3 regions of the Arthrobacter sp. ASL1 genome follow, and region 2 is predicted to be linked to each of the others. Evidence: riboswitches for the same ligand, from Rfam matches in the RefSeq annotation. Region 2 holds a riboswitch; each other region holds the start of a gene.

Region 1 (4,409 bases), 830 kb from region 2:
CTGGCACCGCGGTCCGCCCGAAAACCGACCGCGATCAAGGACCCGGTACGAACCCATGGTTGGTACCGGGTCCTCGTGCGTCCGACGGGTACAGCGCTCACCCCATCGAACGCATGATCCGCCGCTTCGCCCACCCGAAGGGCGGGTAGATGGCCCGCAGGGTATCGATCATCGCGGTCTTCGAGAGCACGGGTCGTTGCTGGCTGAAGGTGTCGAACCCCGACTTGCCGTGGTAGTTCCCCAGGCCCGACGCCCCGACTCCCCCGAAGGGCAGGTCGGGCACGGCCAGGTGCATGTTGCACACGTTGTGTCCGATCCCCCCGGCGCGCACCTGGTCCTCGAAGGCGGTGTGCAACCGGGGGCGTTCGCTGAAGAGGTAGGCGGCCAGCGGGGAGGGCCGTGAGTTGACGAACCGCACCGCGTCGTCGAACCGGTCGACCCGGACAATTGGCAACACCGGCCCGAAGATCTCCTCGGTCATCACCGGGGCCGCCGGGTCGACATCCGCCAACACCGTCGGTTCGACGTAGCGGGTGGCCGGATCGCTCGAGCCGCCGGAGACCACTCGGCCCTGCTGCTGGTAGGCGGCGATCCGGGAGAAGTGTCCGGCGTTGACGATCCGCCCGTAATCGCGGCTGGACGATGGGTCCCTGCCGTAGAACGAGGCGATCACCTTCGGCAGGAACTTTTCGAGCTCTGTGGCCGCATGCTCGCCCACGGCCAGCACGTAGTCCGGGGCCACACAGGTCTGTCCGGCGTTCATGAACTTCCCGTGGGCGATCCGGCGGGCGATGGCCGCGAAGTTCCCGTCGCAGACGACGGCGGGGCTCTTCCCGCCGAGTTCAAGGGTCACCGGTGTGAGCTGCTCTGCCGCAGCGTGGGCCACGATACGCCCCACCCGCTCCCCACCGGTGTAGAAGATGTGGTCCCACTGCTGGCCCAGCAGCTCCGTCGTCGTCTCCGCGGCCCCTTCCACGACGGCGACAGCCCGGCGGTCAAGGTAGGCCGGGACCAGCCTGGCCAACAGGGCGGAGGTGGCGGGTGCGAGTTCGGAGGGTTTGAGGACCACGGTGTTCCCTGCGGCCAGCGCACCCACGAGCGGGCCGAGCAACAGCAGGACGGGGTAGTTCCACGGGGCGATGACCAGCACCATGCCCAGCGGACGGGCCTGGATGCGTGCGGTAGCCGGCTGCAGCGACACCGGTACCCGCACGTGCCGGTCGGCGACCCAATCCCCCAGGTGCAGTTGGGCGTGGTCGATCTCCGCCTTGACGCGGTCCAGTTCCGTCAGGCGTGATTCGGCGGCCGGCTTGCCCAGATCGGCCGCCAGCGCATCGCACAGTGCGTCGTCGTTTTCCTCGAGCAGCCGTTCGAGCGCCTTCAGCTGCGCGGCCCGGAACCGGCGCGGCTGGGCCAGCCGCGAGTCGGTGGCATCGCGCAGTCGCCGAGCGGCGGCAATCGGCAGCTCGGCCGGCCCCACGGGCTCCACGGGGGCGTCGGGCGGTGCGGTGCGTCGGTTCTTGGCCATGCGTACGACAGTAGCGCCCACAACAGGTGAGGCGGGTCGCCAAGTTGTCCCGTGACGGGGGCACCGGTAGGCTCGCGCTCATTGACACGGGGTGTCCGCCCAACCGGCGCGGACTGAGAAAACACCCGCCAGAACCTGATCTAGTTAGTACTAGCGGAGGGATGTCGCCCATGCCCATGCATGCGCCCACCAGCACCTACACACCGGCCGATCTGGGCCGGGCCATCGAGAAGCTGCGCACCACGGCACCGTTGGTGCAGTGCCTGACCAATGCCGTCGTCACGAACTTCACCGCCAACGTCCTGTTGGCCGTCGGGGCATCCCCGGCCATGGTGGATGTGCCCGGCGAAGCCGCGGAGTTCGCCCCGGTGGCCTCGGCCGTGCTCGTCAACCTGGGCACCCCGCACGCCGGGCAGCGCCGCGCCATGCTGCAGGCGGCGCGCAGCGCACGCAGGGCCGGGACGCCCTGGGTCCTGGACCCCGTGGCCGTCGGGGCACTGGATTTGCGGACCCGGTTCGCCGCGACGCTGCTGTCCGAACGCCCCACGGTCATCCGCGGCAACGCCTCGGAAATCCTCGCGCTGGCCGGTTCCGGCGCGGGCGGCCGCGGCGTGGACGCCATGCACGACGTCGACGCTGCCCTGGTGCCCGCCTCCCACCTGGCCGCGGCCACCCCCGCGGTCGTCGCCGTGTCCGGACCGGTGGACCTGGTCACCGATGGCACCCGCAGCGTCCGCGTCCGCGGCGGCGATGCCCTGCTCACCCGCATCACCGGTGGCGGCTGCGCCCTGGGTGCCCTCGTGGCCGCCGTCGTCGCGGCCAACGACGACGATGCCCTGCTGGGCACGGTGGCCGCCCACGCGCTCTACTCGGTGGCCGCCGAACGTGCAGCCGCCACCGCGGCCGGGCCCGGGTCCTTCGCCGTCGGGTTCCTCGACACCCTGGCCGCGATCGGTCCCGGGGACCTGGCCGCCGGGGCGGTGATCGCATGACCGCGCCGACGCCCGGGACCGGGATCTACCTCGTCGCCGACGCGGCAAGCACCGCGGGCCGGCGGTTGGCCGACATCGTGGCCGCAGCCGTCGCCTCCGGGATCGGGACCGTCCAGCTGCGCTGCAAGGACCTCTCCGCCCGCGACTTCCTGGCCGAGGTCGCGGCCTGCGCCTCCCACACCGCTGGCCGGGCACTGCTGCTCGTCAACGACCGGGTCGACGTCTACCTGGCGGCCCGCGCGGCCGGGATCGACGTCGGTGGTGTCCACATCGGGCAGCATGACCTGCCCGCCGGCAGCGTCCGGGGCCTCATCGGCGCGGACGCGGTGCTCGGCCTGAGTGCCAGCACGCCGGCGCACTTCGCCGCCGTGGCTGCCCTGCCCGCCGGGACCGTGGACTACCTGGGCACCGGGGCCGTGCGCCCCACCCCCACCAAGAAGGACCACCCCACCCCGCTCGGCTTCGACGGCTTGGCCGAACTGGTCGCCCAGGCACCCCTGCCGTGCGTGGCCATCGGCGGATTGGGCCATGGCGACGCCGCAAGTGTCCACGCCGCGGGAGCCGCGGGGATGGCCGTGGTCCGGGCGATCTGTGCCGCGGACGACCCCGGCGCCGCCGCTGCCTCGCTGTACGCCGAATGGGCCGGCGCCACGCGGGAGGGAGCCCGATGACCCGGACACACATCCCCAACGTCCTCTCGATCGCCGGTTCGGACCCCTCGGGCGGGGCCGGCATCCAGGCCGACCTGAAATCGATCGCCGCCTGCGGTGGCTACGGCATGGCCGCCATCACCGCGCTGACCGCGCAGAACACCCTGGGCGTCACCGGTGTCCACACCCCGCCGGCGGCATTCCTGACCCAACAGCTCCAGGCGATCTCCTCGGACATCCGCATCGATGCGGTGAAGATCGGCATGCTGGCCACCACCGACGTCATCGAGGCGGTCACCGCCTGGCTGGGCACCCGGCCAGGCACCGCCGTCGTGATGGATCCGGTACTGGTGGCCACCTCCGGCGACCGGCTCCTGGAGCACGACGCCGAGGCCGCCCTGCGTCGGCTGCTGCCCCTGGCCGATGTCCTCACCCCGAACACCGCCGAACTGGCGGTCCTGCTCGGCGAACCCGAGGCGGCCGACTGGGCTGCCGTGCTGGGCCAGGCAGAGCGGATGGCGACGCGGTACGACGTGCTGGTGCTGGCCAAGGGCGGGCACTTGGCAGGCGCGGAATGCCCGGATGCGCTGGTCGGTCCCAACGGCGTGCTCACCGAGGTGTCCGGCAAGCGGGTCGGCACGCGGAACACCCACGGCACCGGCTGCTCGCTCTCCTCGGCGCTGGCCACGCTGCACGCCCGGTGCGGGGACTGGGGCGATGCGCTCCGGCTGGCCCGGGAGTGGCTGCAGGACGCCCTGGTTGCCGCGGACGAGCTCGAGGTGGGCGGTGGCCACGGTCCGGTCAACCACTTCGGGGCGCTCTGGGCCGGGCGGATGGCCCCCTCGGCCGAGGCGCTGCTGTCCACCTGGTGGGAGGGGATCGCCGGCCTGCGCTCACGCATCGATGAGCTGGCGTTCATCCGTGCGCTGCGCGACGGGAGCCTCCCGGCCGGCGAATTCCATTTCTACCTGGCGCAGGACGCGCTGTACCTGCGCACCTACTCGCGGGTGCTTTCGCGGGCCGCACAGCTGGCACCGAACCGTGCGGAGCAGGCCTTCTGGGCCGGCGGAGCCGTGGGCGCACTCGCGGAGGAGGCCAACCTGCACCGGCTCCGGCTGGGAGCCACGGCGGATCCGGCACCGAGCCCGACGACGTCGGCCTACCTGAACCATCTGGTCGCCTCCGATGCGTCCTATCCGGAACTCGTCGCGGCGATCCTGCCGTGCTACTGGCTGTACC
Region 2 (4,409 bases):
ATGCACCACCAGTGGAGCATCGAGGACCCGCTGTTCTTCAACGCCATGGTCCGCGCCTGGATCGAACGCGGCGAGGCGCATCCCCGGCTGGAACGGGTCCCCGGGCTCTAGCGGCACGCCGCAAGTGCCCGGGAACCCGGCTCATCAACCGGCCGTGGGACCGACGGGGATCGTGGCCTGCAGGTAGACGCTGGAGCCGGCCGCAGCGAATTCACGGCTCTTGGCCTCCATCCCCGCGGCGATGCCGTCGGCCAGTTCGCGTTGCCGCGCCGCCCCGCCGAACTCGTCGCGGATGTCCTGCGAGATGCGCATGGAGCAGAACTTCGGCCCGCACATCGAGCAGAAATGCGCCGTTTTCGCCGGTTCGGCCGGCAGCGTCTCGTCGTGGAACGCTTGGGCGGTGGCCGGATCGAGCCCTAGGGCGAACTGGTCGTTCCAGCGGAACTCGAACCGCGCCCTCGACAGGGCGTCGTCCCGCGCCGTCGCCCCGGGGTGGCCCTTGGCGACGTCGGCTGCATGCGCGGCGATCTTGTAGGTGATCACCCCGGTCTTCACGTCGTCCTTGTCCGGCAGCCCCAAATGCTCCTTGGGGGTGACATAGCAGAGCATCGCCGTGCCGTACCGGGCGATCTCGGTGGCCCCAATCGCGCTGGTGATGTGGTCGTAGCCCGGGGCCGTGTCGGTGACCAGCGGGCCCAGCGTATAGAACGGGGCGCCGTCGCACAGCTCCTGTTGGCGTTCGACGTTCTCGCGGACCAGGTGCAGCGGGATGTGGCCGGGACCCTCCACCATCACCTGGACGTCGAATTCCCTGGCCCGCTTCGTCAGCTCGGCCAGCGTGTCCAGCTCGGCGAACTGCGCCGCGTCGTTGGCATCGGCGAGCGAGCCGGGCCGCAGGCCGTCGCCGAGCGAGAACGCCACGTCGTAGCGGGCGAAGATCTCGCACAGCTCGTCGTAGTGCGTGTAGAGGAAGTTCTCCTGGTGGTGGGCCAGGCACCAGCCGGCCATGATCGAACCTCCCCGCGAGACGATGCCGGTCACCCGGTCGGCCGTCAGCGGCACATGGCGCAACAGGACGCCGGCGTGGATGGTCATGTAATCCACCCCCTGTTCGCACTGCTCGATCACGGTGTCGCGGAAGATCTCCCACGTCAGCTTCGCGGCGTCGCCGTCGACCTTCTCGAGCGCCTGGTAGATCGGCACGGTGCCGATCGGCACGGGCGAGTTGCGGATCAGCCATTCGCGGGTGGTGTGGATGTCGTCGCCGGTGGAGAGGTCCATGACCGTGTCGGCACCCCATTTCGTGGCCCAGGTCAGCTTCTCGACCTCCTCGGCGATGGAGGAGGTCACCGCCGAGTTGCCGATGTTGGCGTTGATCTTCACCAGGAACGCCTTGCCGATGATCATCGGCTCGGACTCCGGATGGTTGATGTTCACCGGGATGATGGCCCGGCCGGCGGCCAGCTCGCTGCGCACCAGCTCCGCGTCGCACCCCTCGCGCAGTGCCACGTAGCGCATCTCGGGGGTGATGGTGCCGTGGCGGGCGTAATGCATCTGGGTGACCGTGCGGCCCTCAAGGGACCGGCGGGGGACCGGCGTGGCACCACTCCATTCGGCCGAGGCCGCGCCCCGGCGCACCGCCGAACGGCCGTCGTCGTGCAGGTTCCGTCGCCGGCCGTCATACTCCAAGGTGTCGGACCGGGCGGCGATCCAGGCGGTGCGGGGCCGCGGCAGTCCGGCGGTCGGCTCTGATCCGGGCCCGGCGGTCCGGTAGGCCAGGTGCGGGTCGTTGGTGGTGCCGTCGGGGGAGTCGGCCAGCGAGATCGCGGTGACCGGGACGCGCAGTCCGTGGTCGGGATCCTCGATCCAGTGCAGCCGGTGCTGCGGATGCTGCTCCCAAGTCGTGGGTGTTTCGTCCCCGCCCCCTGGTGTGCTGGTCCCCGCGGGGTCGGACGGACAGGTGGTGGGTGTTTCCAGGGAATAGCTCATTCGAGCCCTCAACTTCCTACGCCGGCATGACCCGGACAGGTTCGACGGTCCCGAGCGGTCAGCTCGATCTCAGCCCCTCCTGGGGCACCCGTGTGGACCCTGCGAGCGTAGCGGAACGGCCCGCGACCTGGCTAATCCAGGTCGCGGGCCATGTCGCTGCGGAGTTCCCCCCGGCGCGGCCCCTCCCCAGGAGGCCCCGCCGTCGTACTCCGCAGTTTGTGGGCTCAGGCGGCGAGCCAGAGGTCGGGTCCGAAGACCTCGTAGTGGATGTTCATTGCGGGGATGCCGGCGGCGATCGCCTGGCTGCGGACGGCGCGCATGAACGGCAGCGGACCGCACAGGTACATCCGGGCGTCGGCGGGCAGTTCGACGCCGGTGAGGTCCATGAAGCCCTCGGCGGCCAGGGTGTCCTCCGACTTGGTGCTGGCGTCCTCGAGCCACAGCTTCAGCTCGGCGTTGGGCAGTGCGTCCACGGCGGAGCGCATCTGGTCCTTCAGCGCCCAGTTGTCCTCCCGTTGTTCGGCGTGCAGGACCAGGACCTGGCGCTCGGATTCGAGCTCGGCCAATGCCTGCAGGGCCGAGGCGCTGGGCGTGCAGCCGATGCCCGCAGTGGCGATGATGATCGGCGCGCCCTCCATGTCCAGGGTGATGTCGCCGTAGGGGTTCGACAACTCCACGACGTCGCCGACCTGCAGGTTGGCGTGCATGAACGGCGAGACCTCCCCGCCGGTGTCGAGCTTGGTGGTCAGCACGCGTTCGGTGGTGGAGGAGACGGCATCGGAGAGCGAATACTGGCGGACCTGGCGCAGCCCGTCGGCCAGCGGCAGGCGGATGCTCACGAACTGGCCGGCCTTGGCCACGGAGACTGCGGTGGCGTCGCCCGGGACGAAGCGGAAGGTGACGCAGTCGGTGCCCACGGATTCGCGGCTGGCCAGGCGCCAGGGGGCATAGACGCGGTCGTTGGCCTGCTCCGCGTAGAGTCCCGTCTCGATCTTGACCAGGGCGTCGGCCATCAGCCAGTAGACCTCGGTCCAGGCGGCGACGACCTCGTCGGTGGCGGCATCGCCCAGGTCCTCGGCGATGGCCGCGAAGAGGTGCTCGAAGACGATCTGGTACTGCTCGGGCTGGATGCCCAGGGAGGTGTGCCTGTGGGCGATGCGGGCCAGGATCGACTCGGGCAGCGTCTCGGGGTGCTGGACCAGGTGGGTGGCGAAGGCGGCGATGCTGCCGGCCAGGGCCTTTTGCTGGGCCCCGTTCTGCTGGTTGGCGCGGCTGAACATCCCGTCCAGGAGTTCGGGACGGGCGGCGAACATGCCGGAGTAGAACTTCTTGGTGATCTCGCCGATCCGTTCCCCGATGACGGGCAGGGTGGCTTCGATGACGGGGCGTGACGTTTCTGAGAGCATTAGATCTCCTGAAGTCGATTACTTGCGTCGGAACGGCAAGTATTATGAGACATTTCTACACCCTGTAGAAGTCGGGTGCAAATCGGTTACGGAAAAGTCGGCAGGGGCAGCCGCGTCAACGCCGGGGAGGCCGAGAGCTCTCGCACGGTGGTGTGGTCGAGCTCATCGTAGAAGGCGTCGCGGGCGCGGGCGAAGGCGCTGCGCAGCCGGCAGCCGGCGATGAGCGGACAAGCCGATCCGTCGGCCCGCGTGCAGTCGACGACGTCGGGCTGTTCATCCAGCGAGCGCAGGATGGACCCCGGGCGCGCGTCCAGCCCCGTCGTGCTGATCCGTACCCCGCCGGCCCGGCCACGTTGGACATCGACGTGTCCGAGCTGGCCGAGCCGCAGCACCGCCTTGCTGACCTGGTTGTAGGGGATGTCGATCGACACCGCGATCTCCCGGGTGGTCAGCTGGTGCCCGGGCCGGGCCGCCAGGATCATGAGGATGCGCAGGCAGACGTCCGAGAAGGCGTTGATCCTCATCGGGGACGGCGGGTGGGCATCAGGCCCAGATCTGCAATTCGCCCGGTTCCGGCGTGGGCTCGTCGAACGTCCACTCGCCCCCCTCTTCGGCCGGCGGCGTGTAGGGCTGGATCACGGCGACGGCGCCGCCGAGGCTGTGCTCGGCCATGGCGTGTACGGCGTCGCGGTCCTCCTGCATCAAGGTGACGTCGGAGACCAGCGCGACGGCGGTGAACTGGTCGCGCTGCCCGGTCAGCAGCGTCACCAGGTCCTCCATCATCGCCTCGGCGTCGATGTCGGCTTCCGGGTCCTGCTCCTCCTCGGGCGGCTGGACGGCGAGCAGGCGCAGTTCGCCCTCCTCCTCGGCGTCGGGCTCCAGCCCGATGGCAAACGGCAGGAAGACGCCGTTGGTCTCCAGCTGCTCGCGGGCGACACCCAGGGCGGTGCCGAGGACCTTGTTCAGGTCCTGGTGGGCGGCGTCGCCGAGTTCGGCCAGCCGGTTCTCCGTGGT
Region 3 (4,409 bases), 1.4 Mb from region 2:
AATGCCGGGGGCGGATCATGAGCCCGCACCGGCACCACCTGCGCCCGGCACGGCCCTCCGAGCTGCTCACCGGTGCCCGGGGCGCCCGCGCCAGGGCACGGCGGCGACGCGCACGGTTCCTGATCGAGCTGCCGCTGACGGTCTGGATGGTGGTGGTCTGGGGAGCCCTCTGGCAGGACTTCAGCCCGGGCAACCTGGTCTTCGGATTCGTCATCTCGCTGGCCGTCGTCGCGACGTTCAAGCTGCCCCCGGTCGAGCTCAGCGGACGGTTCAACGTCTGGCAGGCAGGGCTGTTCGCCCTGCGGTTCATGTGGCAGGTCGTCAAGGCCAGCATCCACGTCGCGATGGTGGCAGTCTTCCGCGGACCGACGGTCCGCAACGCCGTCGTGGGCATCCGCATGCGCAGCCACGAGGACCTCATGGCCACCGCGCTGGGCCACGTGCTGACCCTCATCCCCGGCTCCTTCGTCGTCGAGGTCGACCGGACCACCTCGACCCTCTACCTCCACGTTCTGGACATCAACGACGAGGCGCAGGCCGAAACATTCCGACGAGAGGTGCGCGACATCGAGGCGGCGCTGATCCGCGTCATGGGCAATCGTGAGGACTTGGCGGCACTGCGCGCCGAGGATCCCGCGGGCCCGGATGCCGCGCAGCCGCAGGGTCCGCAGAGGGAAGGGAAACCATGATCATCATTGCCGCCTGGATTTCCGGGATCGCGCTGGCCATCGGTGGCGTCATGGCCCTCATCCGCCTGGCCCGCGGCCCCTCGATCCTGGACCGGACCCTGGCGCTGGACGTCCTGCTGATCATCATCATGTGCGGGCTCTGCCTCGACATGGCCGTGAACCGGCACCTGAACCACATCGTGTTCATCGTCGTCGGCTGCCTGGTGGCCTTCATCGGCTCGGTGACCATAGCCCGCTACGTCACGGATCGGAGGACCCCTTGATCGTCATGGCCCTGGTCGACGGCGGAACGGCCGACACCGTGCTGGACTGGATCACCGCCGTCTGCATGATCGGCGGCGCCCTGATGTCCGTTGCCGCGGGGATCGGCCTGCTGCGCTTCCCCGACCTGTTCTCCCGCATGCACGCCGCCACGAAACCACAGGTGCTTGGGTTGTTCCTGCTGCTGCTCGCCGTTGCCCTGCAGATCAGGGCGTGGGCTGCCGTGCCCGTGCTGCTGCTCGCGTGGTTGTTCCAGCTGCTCACCGCCCCGGTCACCGCACATATGGTGGGGCGCGCCGCGTACCGGACAAAGCACCTTAAACCAGACACGCTGGTCCTCGATGACCTCAATGAAGTGGTCTCCGAGGCCCAGCGCCGTCTGGACGAACGGGGGTAGCGGTCTCGCTACACCTCGTCCATGTTGTCGACGAAACGGGCGATCGCCTGCTGCGTGCCACGGTTGGTCAGCACCTGGATCACGGCGGCCACGACGGATGAGAGCACCGCGAAGCCCAAGGCATGACGCAGGGTGGCCTCGGCTTGGGCGTCCTTGTCCTTCGCCTTCGGGGGCGTCTCCCCGGTGATCGCCGACCACACGACGTCAACGAGCTTGCGCCCGGCGAAACCGGCGCCGATCGACACCACCACGCCGACGATCTTTAGTAATGCGTTCACGAACGATTCTCCCGTCGGTAGGTGATTACCCTCCCAGCATAACGCGCTGTAGACTGGCCCCACTGAATCACCTACGACAGGGGAGCGTCGCCGACCGGCCATGGCCGGATCCGAGGACGCTGAGAGTGCGGATTGCCGCAGACCCTCGAACCTGCTCCGGCTCGTACCGGCGAAGGGAGTCGAGAATCTCAGGATGCGCGGGTCCCGCGTTGTCCTCCCCTCCTTGAACACCAAGGAGGAAAACCTCATGAGCAGCACCTTCACGGCGGCTCCGTCCGTCCGCTACACCTGGCGCGTCGTCGACATCGTCGTCGCATCCGTCATCGCCGTTGCCTCCGGCGTCATCTTCTGGGCCTGGAACACGACCCACCACCTGCTCGACTTCCTCTTCCTCGCTTTCCCGCCGTCGTCGGCACTGTTGGCGGGGATGTGGCTCTTCCCTGCGGTGCTGGGCGCGCTCATCATCCGCAAACCCGGCGCTGCCCTGTTCTGCGAGATGGTGGCCGCCGTGGTCTCCTCGCTGCTGGGTTCCGAATACGGGTGGACGGTCTGGGTCTCCGGCCTGGTCCAGGGCCTGGGCGCCGAACTGGTGGTCGCCCTGTTCCTCTACCGGCACTGGTCCCTTCCGGTATCCCTGTTGGCCGGGCTGCTGACCGGCGTCTTCGGCGGCGTCAACGACGCCTACGTTTTCGCCTGGTTCCCCGACTACACGACGACGATGAAGTTCGCCTACGTCGTCTGCATGGCCGTGTCCGGCCTGGTCATCGCCGGGCTGGGTAGCTGGGCGCTCACCCGTGCGCTGTCGCGTACCGGTGCGCTCTCGGCGTTGGCGTCGCGGCGGGCGGCGCAGGAGCGGACCTTCGGTTGATCCGATGAGCCGCCACCTGCCCACACCTTCCCGGGCTCCCGCCCGATTCCAGGACGACGGGCACGATGCGGTCCGCCCCGCGGCCGTCAGCGCCCGCGGCTGGGGCTGGCAGCATGCCGGGCGAGACAAGCCCGCCCTCAGGGGACTGGACCTGGACATTGCCGCGGGCGAACGGGTGCTGCTGGTCGGACCCTCCGGGGCCGGGAAATCCACGCTGCTCCACGCTCTCGCGGGTGTGCTGCAGGACGATGGGGACAACGCCTCGGCCGGCCAGCTGCTCATCGACGGCCGGCCGGCCGACGCAGCGGCGACCCGCACCGGACTCATGCAACAGGATCCCGAGACCCAGGTCGTCCAGGCCCGGGTCGGCGACGATGTGGCGTTCGGCGCGGAGAACCTCTGCGTCCCGCCCGCGGACATCTGGCCGCGGGTTTCCGCGAGCCTGCGGTCGGTCGGCCTCGACCTGCCGCTGGACCACCCCACCTCCGCGCTGTCCGGCGGACAGAAGCAACGCCTCGCGTTGGCCGGGATCCTCGCGATGCGCCCGGGGCTCGTATTGCTGGATGAACCCACGGCGAATCTGGACCCCGGCGGGGTCATCGAGGTCCGTGACGCCGTCGTGGAGTCCGTGGCGCGCAGCGGCGCGACGATGGTCATCGTCGAGCACCGGCTGGCGGCCTGGGCCGACGCCGTGGACCGGGTCATCGTCCTGGAGCCGGGAGGAGGAGTGGTGTGCCAGGGGCGTCCGGCCGACATGTTCGCCCCCGGCCCCGTCCGCGACCGGCTCATCCGGGCCGGGATCTGGGTCCCCGGCCACACCCCGCAACTGGACCGCCGCGAACCGGCCACGGCAGCGGGCCCGGGACTGCTGCGCGCGCGGCGCCTCGCGGTCGCCCGGACCCCGCGCACCGTTCCCGCGGTATCGGGTGTCGACCTGGAAGTGGTTGCCGGGCAGGCGTTGTGCATCACCGGGTCCAACGGGTCGGGCAAATCGACGCTGGCGCTGACCCTGGGCGGATTGCTGCCCGAACGCTCCGGAGAAGTGGAGGCCCTTCCGGCACTGTGGGGGGCGGAAGCCCCTGCCGGGGCCAACGGCGACGGCCCCCCGGGGCGTCCGTACCTCTGGCGTGCCGGTGAACTGGTCGCCCGCATCGGAACCGTCTTCCAGGAACCCGAACACCAGTTCGTGACCGCCAGTGTGCGCGACGAGCTCGCCTATGGCCCCCGGCACGCCCGACGCCCGGGCGGCAGGGAACGCCTGTACGACGACGAGGAAATCGAGCTGCGCGTGGAGGGCCTGCTCGACCGGCTGGGCTTGCGGGAGCTGCAGGACGCCAACCCGTTCACCCTTTCGGGAGGGGAAAAACGCCGGCTGTCGGTGGCCACCGTGCTGGCGGCCCGACCCCGTCTGTTGATCCTCGACGAACCCACCTTCGGGCAGGATGCCCTCACCTGGCGTGAACTCGCGCTGCTGCTGCGCGAAGAGCTCGACGACGGGGTCGCCATCATCGCCGTCACCCACGATACCGATTTCGCCACCGCGTTGGGGGCAACGACCTACCCGGTGGACTCCGCCCCGTTGCCGGACCAGGGGCCCCGCCTACCGGAGCCCGCTGTGCTGGAGCGCGGGGGCGGGACACCGGGAATCGAACCCGATGCCCCAGCCCGGGCCAGCTTCTTCGGCAGGTGCAACCCGCTGGCCAAGCTGGCGGCCGTCGTCCTGGCGACGACACCGCTGATCGCCTCGCTGGACCTGGTGAGTTCGAGCCTGGTCGCCGTGGCCAGCGTGCTGTTCCTGCCCTTGGCGGGGATCAAGCCGTTGCGCTTCCTCATCCGGGCCTGGCCGTTGCTGGTGGCCGGGCTCTTCGCCGCCTGGGGGACCGCCCTGGTGGGCAACGACACCGGTGCGGTGCTGC

What was found. Region 2 has a riboswitch for thiamine pyrophosphate ahead of thiC (phosphomethylpyrimidine synthase ThiC). Riboswitches for the same ligand answer to the same signal wherever they lie in the genome.
Region 1: another riboswitch for thiamine pyrophosphate. It lies ahead of thiM (hydroxyethylthiazole kinase); the one in region 2 lies ahead of thiC (phosphomethylpyrimidine synthase ThiC).
Region 3: another riboswitch for thiamine pyrophosphate. It lies ahead of AC1MEQ_RS13785 (ECF transporter S component); the one in region 2 lies ahead of thiC (phosphomethylpyrimidine synthase ThiC).

What each region holds. Positions count from the first base shown of each region.
Region 1 covers NZ_CM155284.1:2,323,604-2,328,012, forward strand. Annotated here, with positions in the region: gene AC1MEQ_RS10985 (aldehyde dehydrogenase family protein) at 98-1,528, opposite strand; TPP riboswitch at 1,606-1,707, shown strand; gene thiM (hydroxyethylthiazole kinase) at 1,699-2,520, shown strand; gene thiE (thiamine phosphate synthase) at 2,517-3,191, shown strand; gene thiD (bifunctional hydroxymethylpyrimidine kinase/phosphomethylpyrimidine kinase) at 3,188-4,409, shown strand, end outside.
Region 2 covers NZ_CM155284.1:1,494,806-1,499,214, reverse strand. Annotated here, with positions in the region: gene AC1MEQ_RS07070 (alpha/beta fold hydrolase) at 1-111, shown strand, start outside; gene thiC (phosphomethylpyrimidine synthase ThiC) at 145-1,989, opposite strand; TPP riboswitch at 1,986-2,091, opposite strand; gene AC1MEQ_RS07060 (globin domain-containing protein) at 2,214-3,395, opposite strand; gene AC1MEQ_RS07055 (RrF2 family transcriptional regulator) at 3,482-3,919, opposite strand; gene AC1MEQ_RS07050 (hypothetical protein) at 3,939-4,409, opposite strand, start outside.
Region 3 covers NZ_CM155284.1:2,912,505-2,916,913, forward strand. Annotated here, with positions in the region: gene AC1MEQ_RS13760 (Na+/H+ antiporter subunit D) at 1-21, shown strand, start outside; gene AC1MEQ_RS13765 (Na+/H+ antiporter subunit E) at 147-689, shown strand; gene AC1MEQ_RS13770 (MrpF/PhaF family protein) at 686-952, shown strand; gene mnhG (monovalent cation/H(+) antiporter subunit G) at 958-1,347, shown strand; gene AC1MEQ_RS13780 (DUF4235 domain-containing protein) at 1,356-1,625, opposite strand; TPP riboswitch at 1,694-1,820, shown strand; gene AC1MEQ_RS13785 (ECF transporter S component) at 1,873-2,493, shown strand; partial or broken gene AC1MEQ_RS13790 (ABC transporter ATP-binding protein) at 2,498-4,072, shown strand; partial or broken gene AC1MEQ_RS13795 (energy-coupling factor transporter transmembrane component T family protein) at 4,190-4,409, shown strand, end outside.